2 regions of the Paenibacillus durus genome follow, and region 2 is predicted to be linked to the other one. Evidence: predicted binding sites of a transcription regulator. Region 2 holds the regulator's gene; the other holds the start of a gene.
What was found. Region 2 encodes NrdR, which represses ribonucleotide reductase genes. Its sites were predicted from a motif close to AACACNATATATNGTGTT; they were not measured.

Region 1: a site for NrdR is predicted at 2,247-2,264, ahead of PDUR_RS11000 (adenosylcobalamin-dependent ribonucleoside-diphosphate reductase). Genes of this name have one in related genera too.

Annotation. Positions count from the first base shown of each region.
Region 1 covers NZ_CP009288.1:2,559,029-2,562,449, reverse strand. Annotated here, with positions in the region: gene PDUR_RS11000 (adenosylcobalamin-dependent ribonucleoside-diphosphate reductase) at 1-2,160, opposite strand, end outside; gene PDUR_RS10995 (DEAD/DEAH box helicase) at 2,497-3,421, shown strand, end outside.
Region 2 covers NZ_CP009288.1:2,122,333-2,125,753, forward strand. Annotated here, with positions in the region: gene PDUR_RS09505 (MntP/YtaF family protein) at 1-293, shown strand, start outside; gene coaE (dephospho-CoA kinase) at 303-902, shown strand; gene PDUR_RS09515 (lytic transglycosylase domain-containing protein) at 896-1,465, shown strand; gene PDUR_RS09520 (alpha/beta-type small acid-soluble spore protein) at 1,554-1,784, opposite strand; gene nrdR (transcriptional regulator NrdR) at 1,911-2,387, shown strand; tRNA gene PDUR_RS09530 (tRNA-Ala) at 2,582-2,654, shown strand; gene PDUR_RS09535 (substrate-binding domain-containing protein) at 3,378-3,421, opposite strand, start outside.

The DNA of each region.
Region 1 (3,421 bases), 440 kb from region 2:
GAACGGCGTGTTGATCTTATAGGTCGCGCCGCGCAGCACCTGCGGGCGTTTCTTGTACTGCTTGTCGACAACTTTGCCGCTTGACGCCAAGCCGGAATCAGAGGATACGCTGCTGATCGAAGCCGCGGGCGCAGTAGAAACCTGAGCGGCACCAACCGGTGCGGCTTCTGCCGCTTCGGCACTCGGAGACGCCGTCTCCTTCAGCGGAGCGTCTTTCTTGTCTTCCTTCTTCTCCGTTTGCAATACCTGTACATCCCGGCTGCCGTCGCGGTAGATGGTGACGCCTTTGCATCCAAGGTCAAAAGCCAGTTCGTACAGCTCTTTCGTTTCTTCGACCGTAAAGTCATTCGGGCAGTTCGCCGTCTTGGAAATGGAGCTGTCCACCCAGCGCTGGATAGCCGCCTGCACTCGGATGTGATCCTTGGCGGACAGGTCCATGGAGGTTACGAAGTAGTCCGGCAGCTCTTCGCCCGGATGAGCCTCCAGATACTCCTCTGCAATCGGCACGAACTGCTCGTCGAAGCCGAGGCGGCTTTGACGGAAATATTTGAAGGCAAAGTACGGCTCGATGCCGGTTGATGTGCCGACCATCGTGCCCGTGCTGCCTGTCGGCGCTTGGGTAATGACTGTAACGTTGCGCATCCCCTGCTTGGCGATGGCCTCGCCGACTTCGGGGTACACCTCGGTCATATTTTTCATAAAGCCGCTCAGCAGGTATTTCTCAGCGTCGAACGCCTGGAAAGAACCTTTCTCTGCCGCGATTTCGGCGGAGGACAGATAAGCTTCGCGGGCCATGAATCCGTACAGCTTGTCCAGGAACGCCAGCGAATCCGGGCTGCCGTAACGGATGTTCAGCTTGATCATCAGCTCAGCCAGACCCATCGTTCCGAGGCCTACACGGCGTTCTTTTTTCTGGTTGGCTTCGTTCTCCGGGAAATGGTACGGTGTCTTGTCGATCACGTTGTCCAGGAAGCGCACTGAGTAGCGGGTTGTTGTTGCCAGCTCGTCCCAGGCCACATCATGCTTCTCCTCGTCATAGAACTTGGAGAGGTTGATCGCGGACAGGTTGCAGACGCCCCAGCCAGGCAGCCCTTGCTCGCCGCACGGATTCGTGCAGATAATCGGATTGAAGTACCAGCTGTTGGACATCTGATTATAGTACTCCATGAAGACAACGCCTGGCTCAGCCGATTTCCATGCGGATTCGATGATGGTATGCCAGATATCCCGCGCTTTTACAGTACGGTAATGATTGACCTTGCGGCCTGCAGCCTTCCATTTATCGAGGTCGCCGTCCCAGACTTCATTGTAATCGGGCTCTGTCGTATCCGGGAATACGAGATCCCAGTCGAGATCTTCTTTGACTGCCTTCATAAAGCCGTTGCTGACGCATACCGACAGGTTGGCGTTCGTCACTTGACCCATCGTCTGCTTGACAGTAATGAAATCGGCGACGTCCGGGTGCCAGTCGTTGATCATCAGCATCAGCGCACCGCGGCGGCTTCCGCCCTGCTCGATCAATCCCGTCGTGTAGCTGAACAGTCCGCCCCAGGATACCGCCCCGCTGGAAGAACCGTTAACGCCCTTGACGACGGCGCGGCGCGGACGCAGCGAAGACAGGTTGATGCCGACGCCGCCGCCGCGTGCCATAATTTCCGTCATTTCGGACAAGGTCTCCATTATGCCGCCCCGGCTGTCTTTAGGCGAAGGCACAACATAGCAGTTGAACAGCGTCAGCTCGTCGCTCGCTCCGGCTCCGGCTGCGATCCGGCCTCCGGGAACAAGCTTCCAGTCATCCAGAATGCTGCGGAATTTATCCGTCCATTCGCGCTGCAGCTCCGGCGTCTTCTCTACGGATGCCATGGCTCCGGCCAGGCGGTCCCACATTTCTTCCGGTGTTTTTTCTATATTAAGCGTCAGCTTCTCCACCTCGGACTTCACCAGCTCGCCGCTGCGTGTCTTAACCGTTACGATCCGGCCGCTGCGCTCTACGATTTCCCCGACTTCCTTGGTAGGAAATTTGGGGTCGTCTTTGGTCAGGACAAGCACCACGTCTCCCACCTTGGCATTGTTTGTGTCGGCGTCTTTCCAGGCATAGCGGTCCAAAAAGATTTTCTCGCTGAGCCCCTCCAGCCGCTGCTTGCGCTCTACTGTACTCAATTTAAACAACCTCCCGAAATTATGATTACTACTCCGATCTCTGTGTAGGCGGGTCTTCTCCGATTAAAACGGCTTTCACCGCATTTGTCACAATATATTGTGTGAATTAGCCTTTAAACTATACCATATATTGTGGAAAGAGTCTTTGGCGAAATATCGCGGCCCACGCTGAAAAATCACGGCAACAGCCCGCATTTCCTCTTTGTTTCTCCTGTTTTTAGAGACTGGCTCCAAAAATAGCAGTTATGAAATCTCTCTTTTACGCGCATACTACTTATACATTTCACTATGTAAACATAAACGTAAACATTAGGCCCGCAGGAGGAGACAGCTCTCATGACTCACGTACCCCGCAACAACCCGGAGCAAGAACAAGGGCAGGATATCGTTCTTCCCGTGCCTATCTCCTTCGAACGTGAATGGTTGAAAGACCTGGAATCCCGATTGGACAAAGGCGGCCCCTGGGGCGACTGGAGGCTGTCACGGCTGGCGATGGAAGGCGAGGCTTCCGGCCTGGTGGAAAGCTTCGAGGAGCTGCAGTGCATGAAGCATCTGGCAACGCTGTCTCCTCTGCCCCATCAGCTCGATACGGCGCGCAAGGTGCTGTTCGAAATGTCGGGCCGTGCGATTCTGGCGGACGAGGTCGGCCTTGGTAAGACGATTGAAGCGGGCCTTGTGCTGAAGGAATATCTTGTGCGCGGGCTTGTCTCCAAGGTACTGATTCTCGTTCCCGCTTCGCTCGTGCTCCAGTGGGTCCGGGAGCTGAATACGAAGTTCGGCATTTCTGCCGTGGCGCAAAAGAAGGCGTACTCCTGGGATAACGACATCGTCGTTGCATCCATGGATACGGCCAAGCGCGATCCCCACAAGGAGCTTCTGATCTCCAGAGAATACGACATGCTCATTATCGACGAAGCCCATAAGCTGAAGAACAAGAAGACGACCAACTACCAATTCGTTCAGGAGCTCCGCAAAAAATACTGCCTGCTGCTGACCGCCACTCCGGTGCAGAACGACCTCGGCGAGTTGTTCAATCTCATTACGCTGCTGAAGCCGGGCCAGCTCGGGAATCAGGGCGATTTTGCGGCTAATTTCGTCGTCGACAAGCGCGTGGCCAAGAACGAAGACCAGCTTCGGGGCGAGCTGTCCAAAGTGATGATCCGCAACCGCAGGGGCGAAGGACCGGTCACTTTTACGAAGCGGAAGGTCAGCAATGTGCCCCTCACACTATCACCCGAAGAACAAACATTATATGACGGGG
Region 2 (3,421 bases):
TCCTTCGCACTCCGTCCTCGGCTGACATGGATAAATCGGGCAGCATTTCCCCGGTAGAGGCGCTTGTGCTGGGCGTCGCCCTATCGCTGGACGCTTTCGGAACAGGCCTTGGAGCTGCGCTCCTTGGATTTAATCCGCTTTGGACGTCGCTCGTTATCGCCCTGTTCAGCGGCAGTATATTGCTTCTGGGGCTCCATACAGGGCTGCGTTTTGCCGGAACCTCCTGGATGAAGCACGCTTCGGTGCTGCCAGCGCTGCTCTTGATTGCAATAGGAATATTGAAGCTGTTATGAGGTGAAAACATGATTATGGGCTTAACCGGGGGAATTGCCTCCGGAAAAAGCACCGTGTCCGCCCTTCTCATCAAGAAGGGGGCAAGGCTCATTGACGCCGATGCCATTGCCCGGGAGATCATGCTCCCCGGACACGAAGTGCTGGCCGCCGTTACCGAATATTTTGGCGAGGGGATACTTCTTCCTGACGGGACGTTGAACCGCACGAAATTAGGAGACATCGTCTTTCACGATCCTGAAGCCCTGAAGGCTCTGAATGGACTGACCCATCCGGTAATCCGAAGGGAAACTAGGGAGCGGATGCAGGCAATGGAACGGGAAACGCCTGAGCGATTGATCATCGTTGATATCCCGCTGCTCTTCGAGTCGGGGCTGGATGATATGTTTGAACGGATCTTGGTTGTTTATGCTCCGCGAGAGGTACAGCTTGAGCGTCTGAAGAGACGGAACGGGTTAACGCAGGATCAGGCTGAGGCCCGGCTGAACTCGCAAATGGATATTGAGCTCAAGCGCTCCAAAGCCGACTACATCATTGATAACAGCGGGGATCTTGCCGATACCGAGCGGCAGATCGCCGTTTTGTGGGACAGGCTGGGTCTTCCATGCTGAAATGGCTCCTGAAAAAAAGAGTGCTGCTGCTGTTATTTCTCGGCTTTACCGCCATATTGTTTCTCAGCACGAACTGGATGTCCTGGTTTTATCCGATTTATTTTAAGGAAGAAATTCGCAAGCACAGCTCCACGTATCAGGTCGACCCCTATCTTGTGGCGGCAATCATCCGGGTGGAGACCAATTTCAAGACCGGACGCGAGTCGAAAAAAGGAGCACTCGGACTTATGCAGCTGATGCCCGATACAGCTAAGTGGGCGCTTGAACAGGCCAAGCTCCCTGATGTATCGATGAGCCGTCTCAAGAACGAGCCTTCAGCCAACATTGAGCTGGGCGCCTGGTATTTACATTCCTTATCCGGGCAGTTCGACGGCAACCGTACAGCGGTCATTGCGGCCTATAATGCCGGACCCGGAACGGTTCAGCGCTGGCTCGCGGATGGTTCATGGAACGGAAGCCAAGAGGATATCAAAAATATTCCGTTTGGCGAGACCCGCCACTATGTACAGCGTGTCATTTATTACTACAATCAATATACGGAGATCTACGGGGGCGTGTTTTAGCTGTACATTAAGCGATGCCATGAGAAAAGAAGTGCCGACCGGCCGTCTGGACCGTTTGGCACTTCTTCGGCAAGCTTATGTTGGCAGATTATTGGAATTGACCTGCCAGTTGTTGTTCAGCCAGGGTTACCAGACGTTTCGTAATGTAACCCCCGATCGAACCGTTCTCATAAGAAGTTTTATTGCCTTGATATCCATCCGGAGAAAGAGTGATACCAAGTTCTTGGGCAACTTCATATTTCAGTTGCTCCAAAGCCGCATTCGCTCTTGGTACGACAAGGTTATTGGTGCTGGATTGACCATTGCTTGCTTGTGCCATTTCTGTTCACCTCCTATCGGTTGGTAACTGTATTATGCGCCGGACTTGCCGCATTCATTACTTATTATCAAAGGTGTTTTCTGGAAAAGGAATACCCATAATCTTAGCAAAGGAAGTGATCGGATCATGAAATGCCCATACTGCGACCATACTAACACTAAAGTGCTTGACTCCCGTCCGGCCAATGAAAATAAATCGATCCGCCGCAGGCGGGAGTGCGAGAGGTGCAGCCGGCGCTTCACCACCTTCGAGATGGTGGAAGAAACCCCTCTGATCGTTATCAAGAAAGACGGAAGCCGTGAAGAGTTCAGCCGGGACAAAATACTTCGGGGCCTGATCCGCGCCTGCGAGAAACGACCCGTATCCGTCGAGCGGCTCGAGATGATCGTCTCCGAGGTTGAGAAATCGCTGCGCGGCATCGCGGTAGCCGAGGTCGAGAGCCAGCAGATCGGCGAACTCGTGATGGAACAGCTCTATCCGGTGGATGAAGTCGCTTACGTCCGCTTCGCGTCCGTGTACCGCCAGTTCAAGGACATCAATATGTTCATGAAGGAACTGAAGGCGCTCTTGTCCAAAAATCCGGCGGAGACGGAAGGACTGTAAGCCCAGGCTTAACAGTCCTTTTCGTCTATCGCATATTCCTATTGATACGGTAATCTTATTTGGTCTCCAACAATTTTCAAAAAAACTGTTGACATGGGTCTCGTAATTTTATATGATATAGAAGTCGGCTGCGGGACAACATGATGCGGAACATCAAGAAGAAGCCGATTTATACATATCGGATATATTAACATGGGGCCTTAGCTCAGCTGGGAGAGCGCATCGCTGGCAGCGATGAGGTCAGGGGTTCGATCCCCCTAGGCTCCATAAAGATGAAGAGTCTCACTCCAAGGAGTGGGGCTCTTCTTCATCTACATGGTTTTGGGGTCCGAACCCGAAGGGTTCGCCCGGGCGCAGGAATCGCCAGCGTACGAGTACGGTTGTCTCATTCCACCATAGCGATCTGCTTCGTCGAGTTCACATCATCCATTTATACGTATATATTGACAAAGATTCCAGCTTATAATACTATAATTATAGTTTATAAAACTTATAAAAATACTAGGTATAAATATATTTTTAGAGAATATAATGCTGAAGATTATCTAAAACTTTATAAAAAAGTTGACCAGAATACTGGAGGCAAAGCATTACTATCTATTGTGGATAGGGCTTTGCCTCTTTAATTTTAAATAATGGAACTAGAATAGGGAAGGAGTTTTTATTGTGAACTTTAATAAAATAAAAACGATGATATTTGAATCAAGACGGCTACTAGGTGTAGCAGTGTTTTTGCTGATTTGGGAAATATCACCTCGGTTGGGATGGGTGGATCAATCTTTTCTTCCCCCATTTTCTAAGGTGATAACAACCCTTATTTCACTTATTTTATCCGGAGAGCTTGAGAAACATATCCTGATCAGTCTGCAGCGCTCATTGTTAGGTTTTGGGTTGGGACTGCTGATAGCGATTCCGTTAGGATTGATTATTGGCTGGTTTAAAGGATTCGAATTTTATATGGACCCTTTATTGCAAACTTTCAGGCAGACTTCAACCATCAAGCCAGGTCATATGCAGTTTATTATTTTCTGGGC